Regions from separate parts of the Pseudomonas sp. S3_G06 genome, predicted to be linked through region 1. Evidence: riboswitches for the same ligand, from Rfam matches in the RefSeq annotation. Region 1 holds a riboswitch; each other region holds the start of a gene.
What was found. Region 1 has a riboswitch for cobalamin ahead of cobO (cob(I)yrinic acid a,c-diamide adenosyltransferase). Riboswitches for the same ligand answer to the same signal wherever they lie in the genome.

Region 1 (2,256 bases):
ACGAATGCCTTTGCTGTCATCGGGCTTGGGCGGCGCGTTGGTTTCCGCCACCAGCACATCGCCGTTGGGCAGCACATAGAGCCAGCGCGGGTGATCGAGGCCTTCGGCAAACGCCGCGACCTGGGTGCCGGCCGCTGCGGTCGGTTTCGCGCCGTCCGGCCAGCCCACCGCCGGGGCGATGTTCACTGTCGGGATCAGCGTCTTGTTCGGTTCGGGCAGTTTCGGTGACGGACCGGTGCCGTCGGAGACTTGCAGGCTGGAGGTTTCACCGCAGGCGGCGAGCCCGCCTGCGACGGCGATGATAAGAGCGAGTTGGGCCTTGCGCATTGCTGATCTTCCCTATGAATGCATTCCTAAACATAGAGGAGGGCGCAGGCCCGATGGTTCAACTGCTCAACCGCGGGCTTCCTTGAACAGCACGGCGATGCCCGGATGATAGTTGCCCGCGTCGCTGTGCAATTTGCGATAGGCGTAGGGGAAATACCAGGCCACGGCGCAGGTGTGTTCCTTTTGCAGGTCGTCGACCATGTCCTGCAATTCTTCGGGGCTGGCGCTGTGCTGAGGTTTTTGCGGAGCAACAAAGAGGCAGCCGAGCTTGAGATCGCTGGCGTAGCTGATGCGCTTGGCATCAACGGTGATGTCGAGCAGGGCCTGGGTCAGGTTGAGGTTGTTGACCCGTGGCCAGCGTTGCGTGGCCTGAATGAACGCGCGGTCTTCGGCGCCGGCAATCAGCAGGTCGGCGCGGGCATTGCGTTCGCCTTCTTCGTTCTGTTTGCGCGTGGCCGTGTCGTTCAGCGTGACCATTTCAGCCATCCACGCCGCTGCCGCGAGCAGGCCGAGATTGGCTTTCTCGTCGTGCCAATATGGCGTGTCGTTGTCGCCGCGAACGGTGTTGTAGCGATCGATACAGTCAAACCAGCGTTCCAGCAACGGGCGCAGGAATTCCAGGCGCGGGTTGCTGATGATCATGCCTTGCATCGTCGTCATCCTTATTGTTGTAGTGGGCTTTTTGGAAAAAAGCATGGCTCTTTGATATCACTTGTCACAGTCTGGCACAAGATTGCCGCTGCACAATTGAGCAGCGGCAGTTATTCGCGCGCAAAGCGCCTCTTCAATTGACGCTCCACCCCCAACCCTCTAACCTTCGCCGCTTGTTTCAGGTGCTCTGTGGCCCCGCGTCGACAGAGTGAAACAGGGAAGCCGGTGAGGGTGGTCTTCAAGCGAAGCCACGACGATCCCGGCGCTGCCCCCGCAACGGTGAATGAGTGAAAACTGCGCCTTGAGCCACTGCCTCGAAAGAAGCGGGAAGGCGCGCAGTCCGGCGAAACGCCGCTCATGAGCCCGGAGACCGGCCTGATCCATCTCAGCGGCATCACGGTGGGCGATGCCAGGCTTTTTGCCGTCTATTCTTGTGCCTGCCCGCCGTTATCCAGCCTCAACGGAGAGCTCCCCCCATGACTGATTCCCCCGAGCGTGACGAGCGCCATCTGGCGCGCATGCAGCGCAAGAAAGCCGTGATCGACGAACGCATTGCCAACTCGCCCGACGAATGTGGCTTGGTGCTGGTGCTGACCGGCAACGGCAAAGGCAAGAGCAGCTCGGCGTTCGGCATGCTCGCCCGCGCGATGGGCCACGGCATGCAGTGCGGCGTGGTGCAGTTCATCAAGGGCCGCAACAGCACCGGCGAAGAATTGTTTTTCCGCCGCTTCCCCGAGCAAGTGCGTTTCCACGTCATGGGTGAAGGCTTTACCTGGGAAACCCAGGATCGTCAGCGCGACATCGCCGCGGCGACCGCCGCTTGGGAAGTCTCGCGCGAATTGTTGCGCGACCCTTCGATCGGTCTGGTGGTGCTCGACGAATTGAACATCGCCCTCAAGCACGGCTACCTCGATCTCGATCAGGTGCTCAGCGATTTGCAGGCGCGTCCGCCGATGCAACACGTGGTGGTCACCGGTCGCGGCGCCAAGCCGGAAATGATCGAGATGGGCGACACGGTCACCGAGATGGGCATGCTCAAGCACGCCTTCCAGGCCGGGATCAAAGCGCAGAAAGGCGTCGAACTTTGAAGCAACCACGCCACTGCCCGGCGGTGTTGATCGCCGCGCCGGCCTCCGGTCAGGGCAAGACCACCGTCACCGCCGCACTCGCCCGTTTGCATCGCAATCAGGGGCGCAAGGTCCGCGTGTTCAAATGCGGGCCGGACTTTCTCGATCCGATGATCCTCGAGCGCGCCAGCGGTGCGCCGGTCTATCAATT
Region 2 (2,256 bases), 820 kb from region 1:
GAGGCAGGTCTCCTGGCTGACGGCGTTCAGGCGCGAGACCTGGCGTCCATTGCGCCTTCCCGCTGGCTCATCGGTTGAGCTGGCAGTGGCGTGGCAACGAACATCACCGTTCACAGTTGCGGGGGCAGCCGCGGCTTTGACCGCGTTCCCTTCTTAGCTTCGGCGAGTGCCGAAGAACCTCGAAAGCGCAAGGCTACGCATGGGTCCGTCGTGGGTCAATGGTCGGTGAGTCTGAAACTGGGGGTATATCCGTTGCTGCGGTAACGGCTTCTTATGGTTTCGCTCTTACAGCGAGTCCCTTTTTCAAACGCCGGAGTGCCGGCCCAGCAAAAAAGAAACCAAAAGGCTTTGCCCCGGCGTACGGCCCGCTCGCTGGAGCTCGGGGTACCTTCGTTACGGAGGGGCAAAAGATCAAAAGCAACAGCAAAAGCAAAAGCCAGATCAAAAGATCGCAGCCTTCGGCGGCTCCTACAGTTGGATTGGGTACCACTTCAAGAACAGGTCGGCTGTCAGGCCGCCTTCGCGAGCAGGCTCGCTCCCACAAAAGCAAAAGCAAAGCAGCGCAGCTGCCCGCGGCGAAGCCGCCCCACTCAACAATGAGCGCAAGCTCGAGTGCTCTTGATCTTGATCCACCGGCGACGTCGGAAGGCTGAGTGGAGGGATTGATCCGGGCGTGGGAGCGCAGCGACCGTTCGACGAAGTCGAACACAGCGCAAGGAGGTGCAGCGAAGCAAACCGGAGCCGCTGCGCCCGGATCAGTCCCGTAGCGAAGGAACCCGAGCCTGCGAGGGCCGAACGTAGGAGCAAGCGTTTTTTTGCTTACTTTTTTTAGGCGTTTGTAAAAAAAGTGAGTCGCCGTAAGGGCGAAACCCTAAGCAGCCGTTACCGCAGCAACGGATATACACACAAAAACATCAGAAAAACCCCCCACCGCAGCACCGACAACTCCCCGGAAATTGACTAAAAACCCAAACCCATGTTCTCCTGCCCACCTTGTTACGGGTGCCCTTCACAGGGTGAAACGGGAAACCGGTGAATCATGTGCTTTACTCAAAGCCATGTCAGTCCGGTGCTGCCCCCGCAACGGTAAGCGAGCGAAGCGTCAGATCCACTGTGCCCCGGCATGGGAAGGTGATGCTTGCAGGTCGGCGACCAGCCAACCCCTCGCGAGCCCGGAGACCGGCCCGCAACACCCAGCGCGCGCAAGCGCCGCTGACCACAAACAAACCCGCGGTGGGCGGGCGCTGTTCGAAATCCCTGCGTGCCCGGCTCGCAGGGATTTTCATGCGCTCTGTTTACCCGCTGACATTTCAGAGGGAAGCGCTATGTCGATCATCAGCAATACCGTCAGCCACACTGACCACATCTCCAGCAGCACCACACTCGGCCAACGCGTGGCCGCCGCCCTCTTCGCCTCGATCCTCGGTGCCAGTCTGGTCTGGTTCGCCGGCTTCTCGCACATCGAAGCGGTGCACAACGCCGCTCACGATACCCGCCACAGCGCCGCGTTCCCGTGCCACTGAGGCTTGCCGAGATGATCAAGCGTATTGCGCAAACCGCAGGCTTCACCGGCTTGCTGGCCGCCCTGCTGCTGACCCTGCTGCAGAGTTTCTGGGTATCGCCACTGATTCTGCAGGCCGAAACCTTCGAGAAATCCGAACCGGTCGCGCAAGTTCACGAACACGCCGCCGGCACCGCCGCCCACAGCCATGATGGCGAAGCCTGGGAGCCGGAAGACGGCTGGCAGCGCGTGGTCTCGACCACTGGCGGTAATCTGGTGGTGGCGGTGGGTTTCGCCCTGATGCTCGCCGGCCTGTACACCTTGCGCGCGCCAACCAAAACCTCGCAAGGGCTGCTCTGGGGTCTGGCCGGTTACGCGACGTTCGTACTCGCGCCGACCTTGGGCCTGCCACCTGAATTGCCGGGCACTGCGGCTGCCGATCTGGCTTCGCGGCAGATCTGGTGGATCGGCACCGCCGCTTCGACCGCCGTCGGCCTGGCACTGATCGCCTTCAGTCGTCACTGGCTGATGAAGCTTCTCGGTGTGGCGATTCTCGCCGTGCCGCATGTGATCGGCGCGCCGCAACCGCAGGTGCATTCGATGCTTGCCCCAGAGGCACTGGAAACCCAGTTCAAAATCGCTTCGCAGCTGACCAACGTCGCGTTCTGGCTGGCCTTGGGCTTGATCAGTGCATGGTTGTTCCGCCGTAAAAGCGCAGGTCCATATCAGGCATGACCGATGACCGCGCAGCGCCG
Region 3 (2,256 bases), 1.6 Mb from region 1:
ATGGTGACTGACACAACCTTTTCGCGAGCAGGCTCGCTCCCACAGGTTCGGGATTGTTCAATTGATCGGGGAATACCCTTCAATCTGATCCGGCCACGCCGTCAGCACTTCAAACCCGTTTTCCGTCACCGCGACCATATGCTCCCACTGCGCCGACAAGGAGCCATCCTTGGTCAGCACGGTCCAGCCGTCTGGCATGTTCTTCACATGGCGTTTGCCGGCATTGAGCATCGGTTCCACGGTGAAAATCATCCCGGCCTTGAGCTTCAGCCCTTGATTGGGAAAGCCGTAATGCAGGATTTGCGGTTCGTCGTGATAGACCTTGCCGATGCCATGGCCGCAGTACTCGCGCACCACGCTGAAGCCCTCCGCCTCCGCCAGGCTCTGGATCGCATGACCGATATCGCCCAGCGTTGCGCCCGGTTTCACTGCGCGAATGCCCGCGCACATCGCGTCGTAAGTGGTCTTGATCAGGTGCTGCGCTTCAGGAGTCGCCTCGCCCACCACATACATGCGACTGGTATCGCCGAACCAGCCGTCCTTGATCACCGCGATGTCGAGGTTGACGATGTCGCCGTCTTTCAATGGCGTACCCGATGGAATGCCGTGGCACACCACATCGTTGACCGACGCGCAGACGGTTTTCGGAAAGCCGTGATAACCGACGTTGGCCGGCACGGCTTTCTGCACATTGACGATGTAGTCGTTGCACAACCGGTCCAGCTCATCGGTGGTCACCCCGGCCTTCACATGCGGCACCAGCATCGCCAGTACTTCGGCGGCGAGTTTGCCGGCGGCGCGGGATTTTTCGATGTCGGCCGGCGTGTTGATCTTGATCTGGTTTCTCATGCGCTGACGGCTTCCTGAGTCAGTTGTTGCAGATCCAGGCCACCGTTCTGTTCGGCGCGGATCAGCAGGCGGCAAATGGCGCTGTGGTCGAGGTTGGGGTGCAGCTCGGCGAGCATGCCGATGCGCATCCAGTGCTCGGCCTGCGCGTTGATCGAGCGGCTGAGGGCGTTGCTGGAGATGCGCAGGTTCTCGTGCATGTCCTCTGAAATTTTTACGATGCCCATATTTGTATCCGATACGAAATGTATATGGAACGTATATTAATCAGTGCATACGGCCGATTGCAATGCCGACGACAAAATCGACGCTGTGGCAGATTCGCCTCCCCCTCCACCGTGCAAATCGACTACCATGCCGCCGCCGGTTTCCACACGGAATTAATAGGGAATCCGAAATGCTTGCACAGCATCAATCGGAACTGCCCCCGCAACTGTAGGTGCCGAGCCTGCTCCTCGACTGCCACTGGGTGAACCCCGGGAAGGCCGGAGCGTGGCGATGACGCATCAGTCAGGAGACCTGCCGGCACAGCGACTGACTAACCGGCGGGGTGTCCGGGAAGGACATCGTGCCGCGCGTATTTTCCCCGTGCCGGCCTTGCGCAGTTTCCACGACTGCGCCCGAGGTGTGTTTCCAACCGTACCCGCCCGCTCCCGTACGGTTCCCCTGGAGACTGCCCCATGCTGCTGCCCCGCGTTGCCACCCTGCTCACCGCTCTGAGCCTTTGCGCCCTGGCGCAAGCGTCGCCGACTGCGTATCCGCTGACCGTGGAAAACTGTGGCAGCAGCCTGACCTTTCAGCACGCGCCTGCGCGCACGGTGACCATCGGCCAGGCCGGTACGGAAATGCTTTATGCCTTGGGCCTGGGCGACAAAGTCGTCGGCACCTCGTTGTGGTTCAACGACGTGCTGGGCACATACAAAGCGCAGAACGACAGGATCGAGCGCCTCGCCGACAACGAGCCGAGTTTCGAAGCGGTGATCGCTAAACGCCCGGAGCTGGTTGCCGTCGAGCTGGAATGGATGGTCGGCCCGCAAGGCGCGGTCGGCACTCGCGAGCAGTTTCATGAACTGAAGATTCCTACCTATCTGCTGCCCTCCGATTGCGAAGCCAAGGACAACCTCGTCGGCTCGGACGGCACGCGGCTGGCGCCGTTTCGCATCGACAGCATCTACAAAGCCGTGAGCCAGCTCGCAGCGATTTTCGATGTGCAGGCGCGTGGCGAGCAGCTCAATGAGCAGCTCAAAGCCAGCCTCGCGCAGTCGATCGCCACCGCGAAAAAGCAGCAGCGCAAAGACGTCAGCGCCCTTGTGTGGTTCTCCAGCGCCGAGATGGACATCGAGCCGTTCGTGGCCGGGCACAAAGGCGTTCCCGATTTCATGCTCAGCACCCTCGGCGTGCGCAACGTCG

Region 2: another riboswitch for cobalamin. It lies ahead of AB4N47_RS11460 (CbtB domain-containing protein); the one in region 1 lies ahead of cobO (cob(I)yrinic acid a,c-diamide adenosyltransferase).
Region 3: another riboswitch for cobalamin. It lies ahead of AB4N47_RS08065 (ABC transporter substrate-binding protein); the one in region 1 lies ahead of cobO (cob(I)yrinic acid a,c-diamide adenosyltransferase).

Annotation. Positions count from the first base shown of each region.
Region 1 covers NZ_CP162738.1:3,386,606-3,388,861, reverse strand. Annotated here, with positions in the region: gene AB4N47_RS15100 (PQQ-dependent sugar dehydrogenase) at 1-327, opposite strand, end outside; gene AB4N47_RS15095 (hypothetical protein) at 394-978, opposite strand; cobalamin riboswitch at 1,142-1,371, shown strand; gene cobO (cob(I)yrinic acid a,c-diamide adenosyltransferase) at 1,455-2,066, shown strand; gene AB4N47_RS15085 (cobyrinate a,c-diamide synthase) at 2,063-2,256, shown strand, end outside.
Region 2 covers NZ_CP162738.1:2,563,713-2,565,968, forward strand. Annotated here, with positions in the region: cobalamin riboswitch at 1-197, opposite strand, end outside; cobalamin riboswitch at 984-1,202, shown strand; gene AB4N47_RS11460 (CbtB domain-containing protein) at 1,326-1,523, shown strand; gene AB4N47_RS11465 (CbtA family protein) at 1,535-2,236, shown strand; gene AB4N47_RS11470 (cobalamin biosynthesis protein) at 2,233-2,256, shown strand, end outside.
Region 3 covers NZ_CP162738.1:1,744,440-1,746,695, reverse strand. Annotated here, with positions in the region: gene map (type I methionyl aminopeptidase) at 58-849, opposite strand; gene AB4N47_RS08070 (ParD-like family protein) at 846-1,073, opposite strand; cobalamin riboswitch at 1,194-1,387, shown strand; gene AB4N47_RS08065 (ABC transporter substrate-binding protein) at 1,527-2,256, shown strand, end outside.